One region of the Lysinibacillus sp. GbtcB16 genome, then DNA from elsewhere that is predicted to be linked to it. Evidence: riboswitches for the same ligand, from Rfam matches in the RefSeq annotation. Region 1 holds a riboswitch; the other holds the start of a gene.
The links. A riboswitch is a leader RNA that binds a small molecule or an ion and turns the genes downstream of it on or off. The one in region 1 is predicted to bind cobalamin.

Region 1 (3,432 bases):
TGAAAAGGCATTTGTGCATAAAATTCCTTGAACATATCAGCGTTAACTACTTTATAAAATTCTCTACCACCTGTATTGGTTGGCATTTCAAATGCATGCTTTCCCTTCGCAGGGATTTGAATATATCGAGTTTGTGGAAACACAGGATTAGGATTATGTTGTACTTCATTTGTGTCACGATAATCAAAAATTGTTTTAATACCTAATGTTTCAAATAATTCTTTATCTGTCGATGTCATTTTACCAAGTGCGGCAGAGCGATAAAATAAGCCATTTCTTATAACACGCCCATCTCTCGTTTGATATCCCCCCATATCTCGGAAATTATAAACGGCCTCAAACGGAATATTTTTTTGTACTTGCTTCACTGAACTACACCTCCCTATATTAATAAGCGTTCTTACCTTTATTCTATCGAACAAACTACATGAATACCAATTTTCACACTAGGTAATAAAATAAAAAATGCTAGCTGTAATAAACAACTAGCATTTTCTACGATCTTATTTATATAACTCTGGATACACAGCTTTAGCAACAAGCTCAACTGCTTCACCGATACGTGGACCTGGACGATTTGAGATATCTGTGTCAAGGGACTGAACTGCCTTGTTTTGAATAGCTGTTACCGTATTCCACCCATCACGAGCAAGGATTTCTCCAATTGGATTTTCTGTATAGTTGACTGTTGTTAAAATGACGTCTGGATTTCTCGCAATTACATCTTCCTCAGATACTTGCTTCCAGCCATCTAAATCTGCAAACACATTCTTTACATTTGCCGCATTTAATATTTCTTGTTGGAAAGTGCTAGAGCCTGCTGTATATATTTCTGGCTTCGGACTAATTTCTAAATAAACATTTTTTGGTGTTTTTACTTCCTTAACCTTTGTTTGCACATCAGCGATTTTTGCTTTAATTTCCTCGTTTAATGCCTTGCCTTTATCCTTAACATCCATAACAGCTGCAATTTGTTCGATATCTCCATATACATCATCAAATGTAGCCGCTGATTGAATAACAAATACTTTAATTCCTGCATCCTCGAGTGGCTTAAGTGCATCCTTCTCACCAATCGTATACGCAATAACAACATCTGGCTTTAACGCTAAAATTCGCTCACTGTTATAATTCACAGTATCAGAAACACGTTCGATTTTTTGGGCGGCTTCTGGATATGTATCATATTCAGTGGCACCTACAATTTTATCGCCAACCCCTAATGCAAATAGAATTTCTGTGTTACTTGGTTGTAAGGACACAACTGTTTTTGGCACTTCCTTAAACTCTATTTCTACGCCACGATCATCGGTTACTTTGTAACTTGTTTGCTCAATCTTTTGTTCATCTTGAGAACCATTTTTATTTTTTGTATCTTCCGCAGTTCCACAACCTGCTAAAACGAGCGCTAGCAATAAAACCGATAGCCATTGTAAATTAAATAGTTTCTTCATTATTATTCACCTTTTTCTTTTTCATTGGATATGATTTACTCATAAACGGAATTTCAGCTATTCCAGCTTGTTGATTCGTATAGACAGCCATTACAAAACATACATTGGCTAATAAGCCTAAATAATCGAAGAGAATAGTCGGTACCTCTCGTTCTTCCGAAACCTTGTGTAAAGTTCGATATGATTTTTTCGCCTCACTACGACAAAGATGTAAAGCAGCAGCAGCCTCTGTTCCTTGAGGTAAAACAAAATTTTGAATCTCTTCCTTCACATGACTTACATAAAAATCATAGCGCTCACTTAACCAGGATAGATCCTCATCTGTAACTGCTAGCTTCCCACGAACCGAGCCATTCACATGATAAGCCATAGGTAAAATCTGCATTAAATCATCTGCAACAACTTGGACATCCTCTTTCTTTACTATAGCTAGCGCAACCCCTAAATGCGTTGTTAAACTATCTGTGCGAATCTCAAAATCGACAGTTGAAGCCCTCTCTCGCATAAAAGGATAACAAGAATAACGTGTATCTTTTTTCAACCTGCTGTCCCCCTTTTTCTTAATGAAAATCCTCACTTTTATAGAACATAAAAAAACGTCGCTCCTCACGCAAAGGAACGACGAAAATAACATAATGATTGTCATAGAAACACGACACTGCCTATGTATTTGCCGTATATCCTCCTAGCTTCCGAAGAGTTGTTATACGTTCAAATAAAGGTCGGTCTCCTGGCTTGTACAACGCTCCTATATAATTTATAAGAGCTATAAAGAACCTTCCCATTTTCCTATGAAACAGTGGTTCATCTTTATAATAGCTGTACTTACAGTTGCGGAAACAGCTTCGGCTTATACCGAATTCCCGATTATGCTAGCTAGCACCTTTATTCTGCAAGAATAATTCACTTGTAAAGCAGTTTATCATAGATTGATAGGAAAAAATAGTTGCGTACAAAAATGATAGCCGTTTTAGACGTATTTCAATTCCCATAAAATCACTCTACTACAATACTTTTTCAATTGCTTGCTCAATATCAAGCTGTGAGTCTGTAGGCTCAAAGCGAGCTATGGTTTTTCCGCTTGCATCTACTAGGAATTTAGTAAAATTCCAGCGAATATTACGACCATCTAAAAAGCTTGGAGCAAGTTGAACAATTGCCTCAGCAAGCATTTTCTCCTGCATGCTTGCTTTTCCAAATTCACGAAAATCGACTTCATGTTTTAAATAATTAAATAAAGGATGTGTCGTCTCACCATTTACTTGGACTAGCTCAAAAATGGGAAACGTAACTCCATAGTTGACCTTACAAAGATGCGCAGTTTCCTCTCCATCTTCAGGATTTTGATGGCCAAACTGATCACAAGGAAATCCTAGAACGACAAAATTATTTTTGCCATATTTATCGTACATTTTTTGTAAGTCTTCAAATTGATATGTAAATCGGCATTGATTGGCCGTGTTAACAATTAGCATTGTTTTTCCTCGAAAAGTTTCCATTGATAAAATTTCACCATTCGGCTTTCGTACTAAATAATTATAAATGCTCATTCCCTAACCCCTTTTGTTTTTTTCATATATTATAGTTGACTAATCTCCTCATTACCAAAGGTTTGCACAAAAAACACCATCTCGTTACTAAGAACGGATGGCTGACTTATATTTCTTTTTATATTTAACATTTTGCTCTTCATTGATTAAGCGATGGGCTATGTCTAATAATTTAGGATCACTCGTTTGATCATATAATTTTTTTAAAGATACAATAATATCATAGCGAATGAGAGTAGGATGCTTTTCATCTAAACAAGTTTGAAATCTCTTGGCTAAATAAGATACGACTAAATCGCTTTGTACTTGGCCTGCTAAACCAATTTTCCAAATAGCCTGTAATGTATGCCTTGCCGTGACGGGCTTTTCATCATAAGTCACTGCCCAAATCTTTAAAAAATCTTCTAATACTCTTTCTTCGGGATCAC
Region 2 (3,432 bases), on a different contig from region 1:
GACCCTGTTCTCAAACAAGCACTGGCGTTTGCTGATGAAAAAATCGAAGAAATTATTGAGCTCACTAAATATAGAAAAAATCAAGACGGAACGCTACGTCATAATTTTTCAGCAAGTATGAAGGCCATTGAAGCCCTAAAAAATCATTCGATTCGTCAAAATAAAATGATCCAGCAAGCCGCTCAATCCGTATCAACGAAGGATTTTGAGCGACATAGTGATTTTAATCAACGTCAAAAAATACAGCAGCAGGCGTTAGGACTGCCACTATTCCCAACAACGACAATCGGCAGCTTTCCTCAATCTGATGAGGTGAAAAGAAATCGTAATGCTTGGCGAAAGAAGCAATTGTCGAATGAAGACTATGAAGCATTTATTGAACTGGAAACAAAGCGCTGGATTCACTTGCAGGAGGATCTTGATATGGATGTACTAGTTCATGGAGAATTTGAACGGACAGACATGGTCGAATATTTCGGTGAGAAATTGACGGGCTTTGCCTTTACTGAAAAAGCATGGGTTGTTTCGTATGGCTCTCGCTGTGTGAAGCCTCCGATTATTTATGGAGATGTTGCATGGTCTTCAGCCATTACCGTGAAAGAGTCTGCGTATGCCCAAAGCTTAACGAAGCGCTTTGTAAAAGGGATGCTGACGGGACCAGTGACCATTTTAAATTGGTCCTTTGTACGCGATGATATTTCTCGAAAAGATGTCGCTTATCAAATTGCATTAGCACTTCGCAAGGAAGTGGAAGCACTTGAAACGGCAGGCATCTCCATTATTCAAGTGGATGAACCAGCACTTCGAGAAGGGTTACCTCTTCGTAAAGAAGAATGGGGGACTTACTTAGACTGGGCGGTCAATGCCTTCAAGCTTGCTACATCGAGTGTTGAGGATGAAACACAAATTCATACACATATGTGTTACTGCGAATTTAACGATTTCATAGAACCCATTAGCGCGCTAGATGCAGATGTGATTTCCATTGAAACATCACGTAGCCATGGGGAGCTAATTTCTTCCCTCCAAGTAAATCCTTATACAAAAGGAATCGGATTAGGTGTTTACGATATTCATAGCCCACGTGTGCCGAGTGAAGGCGAAATGTTAGCCATTATGAGAGATAGTTTACAAGTTCTAGACAAACATCAATTTTGGGTTAATCCTGACTGTGGCTTAAAAACAAGGAAAGAGCCAGAAACAATCGCGGCTTTAGCTAATATGGTAGGCGCTACTAAAATATTACGTCAGGAAGTGAAGGAATCTATATCAAGATAACGAAAACGATGTAATAAAAGCAAAGATCAGGGTATCTACCTGGTCTTTTTGTATGGAGGTTTTATTATATTCAGAAAATAAAATTGACGTGAACATTTCAGCATGTTATGTTTATTACTAATTTCAAATATTGCATTACAAGTTTGAATGAACGTATTTTTCATTCAATTAAAAGGAAAATGGGTGTAAATCCCATGCTGTCCCGCAGCTGTAAATGAGGAGTTTTGTTTCGATTACCACTAAGTTCTATCTTGGGAAGGTGAAGCAAAATGATGATTCATAAGCCAGAATGCCTGCTTGTAAGAAGATTCATTGATGATCTACGAAAGATAGGGAGATGGATGGAAGCTTACGTATTTGTAGGTTTGTCTGTCCTTATTCTTGTGGAATAAGGTTTTTTTATGCCTTTTTCTATTCAATTTGTAGATATGAACAGGGAATAGAGATAGGAGACAAAAAATGAGATGGACAAAGTATTTACTGCCTTTCCTGCTTGTTTTGACCTTGAGCTTTCTTGCAGGTTGTACAAGCTCAGAAAAGGACAAAGGAAATTCAGCATCAACAGAACAAACAGATGAAAAAATGATTACGATTGGATGGCCATTAGATGTAGGGCCATTAAATCCACATACATATTTACCAAATCAGATGACTGCTCAAGCCATGGTTTATGAATCTTTAGTGGCGTATAACGATGATGGCACAATTACGCCAAAGCTAGCAGAAAGTTGGGACATCTCAGAGGATAAAACTGCCTATACGTTCCATTTACGCAAGGATGTTACCTACTCGGATGGGACTGCCTTTAATGCTGATAATGTGATTCGCAATTTTGATGCAGTATTAGCGAATCGTGACATGCATTCTTGGATGGGTATGGTCAATCATATTAAAGAGGTCGTCAAAGTAGATGATTCAACAATACGTTTGCAATTAGATGAACCGTATTACCCTGTGTTAAACGAATTAGCCTTTGTTAGACCATTCCGTTTTTTAGGGGATAATGGCTTCCCAGACGGCGATGCAACAAATGATTCCATCCAATCAGCTATTGGCACAGGTCCATGGGTATTAACCGACTATAAAAAAGATGAATATGCAGTATTTAGCCGTAACGAACAGTATTGGGGTGAAAAACCACTCGTAGATAAGATAAAGGTTAAGATCATTCCAGATTCGGAATCTCTTTCGTTAGCCTTTGAAAATGAAGAATTAGATGTCATTTATGGTCGAGGGATTATTAGCTTAGATAACTATACGTATTTAAGAGATAGTGGCAAATATAAAACCGCTACATCTGAGCCGTTGTCTACGAAAGCATTACTGTTCAATACACAGTCTGGGCCGTTAGCTGAGCTAAAGGTTCGACAAGCTATTCAATATGCTATCAATAAAGAACAAATGATAGACAGTATTACACATGGTACAGAAAAAGTGGCAAACACGCTATTCTGGGATGCAATTCCTTATGCCAATATTGATTTGGCGCCCATTATATATAATCCTGAAAAAGCGCAGAGATTGCTAGATGAAGCGGGCTGGACGCTACAGAAGGGTGAAAAAATTCGTTCGAAAAATGGCCAACCCCTTACATTAGATTTAATCTATATTGCTACTGATGCCATTCAAAAACCTATGGCGGAGTTAATGCAAGGCGAGCTAGCAAAAATAGGGGTACAGTTAAATATTGAAGGCGCAGATGTTATGGTCGGTCTGCAAAAATTAATGGATGATCAGGTTGATATTAACTTCTGGCGTACAAATGGACCGCCGACTGATCCACATAGCTTTGCAAATGAATCAGCTACACCAAATGCTAGTGGTGTATATGAAGCAAAATTAGGCTTACCAAATGCTCAAGAGATTGATACAAACATACATCAACTATTAGTTGGTACCGATGAAGAGGAACGTGTGCAGCTATATACGGATATTTTAACAATGTTCCACGATCAAGCATTATTCTATCCAATATCGTATGAAACGAATAATGTTATTTATCAACCATATATGAAGGATTTTGCACCACGTGCTTCTGAATATGACATTCCATATGCACAAATGGATAAAGAAAACTAAGTATGAAAGAGAGAGTGTGTCGAACCAGGACAACTCTCTTTTTATCATCGGATGAAATAGGAAGTGACGACATGT

Region 2: it holds a riboswitch for cobalamin, as region 1 does, so the genes downstream of both, nikA (nickel ABC transporter substrate-binding protein) here and KVT27_RS22240 (hypothetical protein) in region 1, are expected to answer to the same signal.

The regions. Positions count from the first base shown of each region.
Region 1 is NZ_JAGXJV010000017.1:12,795-16,226, forward strand. It holds gene KVT27_RS22230 (tyrosine-protein phosphatase) at 1-368, opposite strand, end outside; gene KVT27_RS22235 (ABC transporter substrate-binding protein) at 504-1,454, opposite strand; gene KVT27_RS22240 (hypothetical protein) at 1,438-1,995, opposite strand; cobalamin riboswitch at 2,158-2,356, opposite strand; gene KVT27_RS22245 (glutathione peroxidase) at 2,459-3,004, opposite strand; gene KVT27_RS22250 (hypothetical protein) at 3,092-3,432, opposite strand, start outside.
Region 2 is NZ_JAGXJV010000001.1:1,793,033-1,796,464, reverse strand. It holds gene metE (5-methyltetrahydropteroyltriglutamate--homocysteine S-methyltransferase) at 1-1,278, shown strand, start outside; cobalamin riboswitch at 1,401-1,593, shown strand; gene nikA (nickel ABC transporter substrate-binding protein) at 1,738-3,357, shown strand; gene nikB (nickel ABC transporter permease) at 3,429-3,432, shown strand, end outside.